2 linked regions of the Methylotuvimicrobium sp. KM2 genome follow. The protein of the gene in region 1 binds, or shares a complex with, the protein of each later gene. Links are inferred from orthologs where the notes say so. Each region holds a gene or a part of one and is shown on either strand. Other genes may lie near its edges.

Region 1 (3,198 bases):
ATGACGAACATTTTATCGGCAACGTCAAGACTATGTTGGGTAGTATCGTTAGCGAGCATCATGCGGATGCATTGATTGCACCGATCAAGCAGGCCCTGATCGAAATCAATAACAAAGGAGTGGATTTGTTCAAGCGAGGGAAGCTATTGGAAGCGATGCGGGTTTTTGAAGAAGCGGCCGAGATTATGCCCGAAAACAAAACGATCATGATCAATATGATCAAGATTTTGATTTATGATTTGAAAAAGTCGGGATTTAATCAACACAAATTTGCAAGGGCTCAGGACTTGATCAAAAAAGCCGCTAAATATGGCGTTAATCCGGATAAAATCGGGAATATGTTGATGCAATTGGAAAAAATGTCTGCCGTGAACGAATCCAAGGTCTAATGTCTATATCCCCTATCAATAATTTTTCGACGATTTTGGCAGCATCGATTCATGACATCAAAAATTCCTTGTCGACTGCCCGCGAATTAATTGCACAATTAGCTAAGCTTGACGGTGTTGCAGAGACTCCCGAATTTCGACAGTTGGAGTTTGAAGCAAGCCGCATGAATAGCAGTCTGATGCAATTGTTGGTATTGTACAAAATCGATTCGTCGCTGTTTTGTCCGGTGATCGATGAGTACCAAGTCAAAGATATTCTCGACGATGTGGCGGCTCAACAGAGGGGCGTGCTGGCTTTGGGCGGGATAGGCTTGATCGTCGAATGTGCCGACGACCTGTATTGTTATTGCGATAGCGGATTAATTAATACCGTACTGATTTCGATCATTAATAACGCCCAGCGTTATTGCCGCAAAACCATTGTGTTATCGGCTTATCAATCCGGCGATTCGGTTTGTTTCCAGGTCGAGGACGACGGCGAGGGTTATCCAGCGGAATTGATAGCGGATTTATCGCATCCGGTTGTGAATGGACCGGGTAATACCGGCCTTGGATTGTTTTTCGCGACAACGATTGCCGAGTTGCATGGCAATGGAACGAAAAACGGTATCGTGCGAATCGATAACGATAGTCGTTTTGAGGGGGCTCGGTTTAGATTGTTTCTGCCATGACTTCGGCGCCTCCGATCAGTAGGCAGATTTGAGTTAGTGTATCCCAAGCATTGCCCTTGGAAGCCCCTTTGATTCGCCGGTCCGCTTCCGTACTCATCAGCAGGGCTTTATTCAATTGCGCTAATTTAAGGCGTTGTTCGGCGCCGAGAACCAGTCCTTTCCGGTTTTCCCAGACTCGAGCGTTTCTGAGCGCCTGATCTTTAGAAAAGCCTTCATATCGGGCGGTTTTGACCGATATCAGCAAACGGATGTCCCGGGTCAATGCCCATAACACAACCGGTTCCGCAGTACCTTCCGACTTCAAGCCTTGCAACATTTTCAGTATGCGTCCGGTTTTTCCGGCCAGCATCACATCGCAAAGATTAAAGACATCGTAACGCGAGCTATCCGCGACGGCCGACTCGATATCGTGTCGGCTTAGTTGTTTGGGGCCGTACAGCACAAAAAGCTTTTCGATTTCCTGTGCGGCAGCCAGCAAATTGCCCTCGACCCGACCGGCCAATAGGCGCAACCCCTCTCGATCGCCGGATAATCCCTTAGTCGCCATTCGTTTTTGCAGCCAGTTGATGAGATCTTGCCCTGAAGGCGGCCATATTTGGATGATGACGCCGGCCTTATCCAAGGCTTGAGCCCATTTTGATTTTAACGAAGCGCTGTCGAGCTTGCCGGATGTGATGAGCAGCAATGTGTCCTCGGGCAGGCGTGAGCAATATTCGGTCAATGCCTTTGAGCCTTCCGCGCCGGGCTTGCCGGAGGGTAGCCGTAAATCGATGATTTTTTTATCGGCAAAAATACTGAATGAATCGGCGGATTCGCCGAGCGAAGCCCATTCAAAATGAGCGTCGACGGTCAATACTTCGCGATTTTCGAATCCGGCTTTTCTCGCGGCGCGCCGGACGGCATCGGCGGCTTCGCCCAATTGCAACGGTTCGTCGCCTGCAATCAAATAGACCGGCGCCAAATTTTTGTTCAGCGCCGCTTCGAGTTGTTCCGCTTTTAAACGCAAGGCTTAGGGACGAGCATGAAATAATTTCGACAAATTTTGGAAGGGGGCTTGGTGGCTCGGTTGACAGGTGTTGGCGTGAATGCAGATTTTGCTCCTGCAAAATCTGCATTCACGCCATCCCTGGCGTTCAGATAGCCGTCTTTAAGGACGTATTCACGGCGTCCTGTCAAGCGAGTCACTAAACCGCCACAAAGCTTAATGCTTATGGAAGTTATTTTGTGCATATTCCTTAATATTTGTGAAGTTGGGTTCGTGTGCGGTCGAGAATTGATCGTACCGCTTGTTTGTACATTTCGTTAATAATTACTTGTTCCTCGTTGGCTTGAGCAATGACCGCTTCCTGGTCGTTGTAATATTCCCGGATAATTTCGACCGATTGATTGCGAGCCAGAACGGCGCCTTGATTATCCAAAAGTTCGTATTCCAATTTGTAATTTAATTCGAACTCGTTTGCTTTGCCGATGGAGCTTAGCGACAAAACGCGCCTATCCAGTTTTTCATTCAACGTATTGATCACCAACTCGGCTTGGCCGATCGAATCGACGATCCGCACGGGAGATGATCTCAATGTCCGAGTAAAGTGGTCGCGCAGACTGCCCGAAGCTCCCTGCAGATAAACCTTGTTGATATCGTCGGGGAGGTCGACGGTTCCTTGTAGTCGGTATCCGCAGGCGCCTAACGCCAATGTCAGTAAAATTAGCAGGGCTATTTTCAATCTCATGCGCGACCTCGTTTCATACGACGATATTGACTAATTTATTCGGTACGACAATGACTTTTTTGACTGGTTTATCTTCGATAAAGCGTTTGACATTATCATCGCCGAGAGCAATGGCTTCGATTTGCTCCTTCGAAGCGTCGGCGGCCACTGAAATTTTGCTGCGCAGCTTACCATTGACCTGAACGACAATGTCGAGCGTGTCGAGCCGCATCGCGCTCGAATCGGCTTTGGGCCATTTGGTATCCAGAAGACTGCCGCTTTGTCCCAAATGTTCCCAAAGCCGCTGACAGATATGTGGAACGATAGGCGACAGCATCAGTACGATCGCGCTGAGCGCTTCTTGCCGTATAGCCTTGGCGTTGTTCGAGTCGGCGGTAAATTTTGCAATGGCGTTTAAAAGTTCCATGTTCG
Region 2 (3,221 bases), 2.4 Mb from region 1 along the record:
TTTCTTCGGGACCGATGCCATCGAGCGGAGATAGGTGTCCATGCAACACAAAATAAACGCCCTTAAAAGTTGCTGCTTGCTCGACCGCCCAAACATCGGCCGGACTTTCAACAACGCAAACCATCGATGAATCGCGGGATTTATCGGCACACAGCCGACACAGCTTGTCCTCGGTCAAGGTTCTGCATTGTTCGCAATATGCGATTTTTTTGCTGGCCGATAATAACGTTTCAGCCAATCGTATAGCTCCATCCCTGTCTCGCTGTAACAAATAAAACGCCATTCGCTGCGCCGATTTAGGGCCGACACCGGGCAAGGCGCATAAATCCGAAATCAATTGCCCGAGCAATCCCTGCCTGATCATATCAGAACGGCATTTGAAAACCGGGAGGCATCGGAAAACCGGAAGTGAATGCGGACATTTTTTCTTCCTTCATTTTAGCAACTTTATGAACTGCATCATTAATTGCTGCCGCCACTAGATCTTCCAGCATATCCTTGTCGTCGCCGACCAACGAGTCATCGATGCTGACTTTTCTCACTTCCCGTTTACCGGTCATCACGACCGTTACCAGGCCACCGCCGGATTCGCCTTGTACTTGCATTAGCGCAAGTTCTTCCTGGGCTTTTTTCAATTCTTCCTGCACTTTTTGGGCTTGTTGCATTAATGAGCCTAGGGCATTTTTCATGTGTCTCTCCTGTCTTGTTGAGCGACCGGTTCTATCGTTCCGGGCAAAATTCTGGCGTCGAATCGTTCTTTAAGCGCATGTACCGTCTCGTCGTTTTCGATAGCCTCGACCGCCGAACGCTGCAAATCTTCTCGGTCTTTTTGTAATTGTACCGCCGGCGTATCGACTTCGGCTTTCTCGGTAATAATGTTGAGCTTGATCGGTTTGCCGCAAAAATCCTGCAGCGATTTTTGTAATTTCTCTACCGTTCGGGCGCCGCTTAATTGCTTATGCCCCGGGTCGAGCAGCAATGTACAGACTTTATCATCAATACTTTGCAACACACAATTATTCGCCAATTCGCGAGTCATTCCGCCGATCCTCATCGCGGCTATCATGTCGGCCCATTGGCTTGTATCCGGTCCGGACGGACCGGGCTCAAAAGCGTCCGTGGGTTTTATAGCGTGTTCGGCACCCTTGAGCAATGGAACGGATTTATTTGTAGGTTTTTTTGCCGGCTCGCTGTATGCCGGTTGCGGGACCGATGTAGTTGACGTCTGCAACGAGGAAGGCTTAAAGGCAAGCATTCTCAGCATGACCATTTCAAAACCGCTTTTAGGATCGGGAGCTAAATCCAAATCGCGCCGGCCGATCAATGCAATTTGATAATAAAGCTGAATATCCTCGGGGCTGAAAAGTTTAGCCAACTCGACAATCATATCCGCATCGAACTCGTGTTCGATAGAGTCGGGCACCGCTTGATAAAGCGCGATCCTATGCAGCGCTTGCAAAATTTGTTGCAATACATCGCCGAAGTCGGGAGTCAAATCGGCCATTTCGCCGATCACTTTAAGCATGTCCTGCGCATTGGCAGCAGCCAAGGCGGTCAGCAAATCGTTGACGGGATGTTGAGCAATGGTTCCAAGCATCAAACACACATCGTCGAGACCAACCTTGCCATTGCCATAAACAATCGCTTGGTCGAGCAAACTCAAACCGTCGCGCATACTCCCGTCGGCCGCGCGTGCCAGCAATCTGAGTGCCGCCGATTCCGATTCGATGCCTTCTTGCTGAAGAATAAATTCCATTTGCTTGAAGACTTGCTCCGGCAGCATTCTTTTCAAGTTGAACTGCAGGCAGCGGGATAGCACGGTCACCGGAATTTTATGCGGATCGGTAGTCGCCAGCAAAAACTTGACGTGCGGCGGGGGCTCTTCGAGCGTCTTCAATAAGGCGTTAAAGCTATGCCCCGACAGCATATGGACTTCATCGATCAAATAGACTTTGTAACGACCGCTATTCGGCGCATATTGCGCATTTTCGAGCAAATCTCGGGTATCTTCGACTTTGGTTCGGGAAGCGGCATCGACTTCGATTAAATCCAGAAAGCGGCCCTGGTCGAGTTGAATGCAGACATTACATTCGCCGCAAGGATTATGACCTTGAAGGTTTTCGCAGTTGATGGCCTTGGCGAGAATTCGAGCTATCGTGGTTTTACCCACGCCGCGCGTACCGGTGAATAAATAGGCATGATGTAGACGATCATGTTGCAATGCATTGATCAGCGATTTGACAACATGTTCTTGACCAACAATTTCGGAGAAATTATGAGGCCGCCATTTTCTGGCGAGAACCTGGTAAGTCATTACAGACTCGGAGAGAAGGTTACTTTAAGATTGGGCGGTAACCTTGCCAGCCGCATCCCGGCACACGAATCCGCTGCTACCGTTGCTCCCTTCCGGGCCTGGCGGGGTTTACAGCGTATCGTTGCGGGAGGACCGACACGGTTACCATAATTACTTAACAGCCTGATTGGCTGAGAACGGGCATTATCCTTGAATCATTCGTTTAATTCAACCGTAAATTTGAATTTATTTTACTTTGCTAAACTAAATCCAATGTACTTGTCTCGCCACCCTATCCCTTCATTAGGGCAAACGCATTAAACCACTATAGAAAATCAGATAGTTAAAATATTCCTTTTTCTTGGTTAACTATAGGATTTAAATAACGCTTTGTGTCGCTATCGCGACGCTTATGTGTAGTCGGTTCGCGGACCGACAACCGCGATACTGCTGCGAAACCCATCCCTGGGTTTCGCCCCGCGGGCCAGCTAAAGCTGTTCAAAATCGCTCCAGGCGATTTTGTCTTTGCTTGTCCAAAGAAAAGTATCCAAAAGACCAATCCGCCGGGAGCGGATTGGGACGCCAAAGGCGCACGAAGTGCGAGCGCCCGGATGGCGCGAGTCAGCAGACACCCGGAGGCCGCTGCATCCTGCGCGCTGACGATTTTGCCGAGGGTTTTCGGAAGGGCTATCCTTAGCCCTCCGAAAACGAGCGGCATCCCTGCCGCTCCCCTAACGGGCTATTCTCGGCAAAATCGCCAGTGCTCGGCGCGGCCTAACGGGGCCCGGGGAGGGGTACCATAAGTTAAACTGAATTGACTAAGCGTTCTAAGCAACAAGATAACATATTGATATATTAATTATTTTAATGCGTTTACCCTGATCCCTTCATCACATTCAATTATCGAAAAAGCATTATCGCCGAGAAG

Evidence for each region.
Region 2: the proteins of holA (region 1) and dnaX are in contact, whole or in part, in a cryo-EM structure (PDB 8GIZ), measured with the Escherichia coli proteins. The link is inferred for Methylotuvimicrobium sp. KM2 from one-to-one orthologs.

What each region holds. Positions count from the first base shown.
Region 1 is NZ_CP150634.1:4,159,012-4,162,209, reverse strand. The notes cover bases 54-2,921. They hold holA (DNA polymerase III subunit delta), read right to left. Parts: upstream 2,067-2,921; coding sequence 1,041-2,066; downstream 54-1,040. Other genes in these bases: leuS (leucine--tRNA ligase), read right to left, coding at 2,801-2,921; lptE (LPS assembly lipoprotein LptE), read right to left, coding at 2,296-2,787; WJM45_RS17535 (HAMP domain-containing sensor histidine kinase), read left to right, coding at 389-1,060; WJM45_RS17540 (response regulator), read left to right, coding at 54-389. Outside these bases: more of WJM45_RS17540, read left to right, coding at 1-53; more of leuS, read right to left, coding at 2,922-3,198. UniProt on the Escherichia coli protein: Part of the beta sliding clamp loading complex, which hydrolyzes ATP to load the beta clamp onto primed DNA to form the DNA replication pre-initiation complex.
Region 2 is NZ_CP150634.1:1,789,709-1,792,929, reverse strand. Bases 1-2,891 are described here. They hold dnaX (DNA polymerase III subunit gamma/tau), read right to left. Parts: upstream 2,315-2,891; coding sequence 686-2,314; downstream 1-685. Other genes in these bases: WJM45_RS07640 (YbaB/EbfC family nucleoid-associated protein), read right to left, coding at 366-689; recR (recombination mediator RecR), read right to left, coding at 1-364. UniProt on the Escherichia coli protein: Part of the beta sliding clamp loading complex, which hydrolyzes ATP to load the beta clamp onto primed DNA to form the DNA replication pre-initiation complex.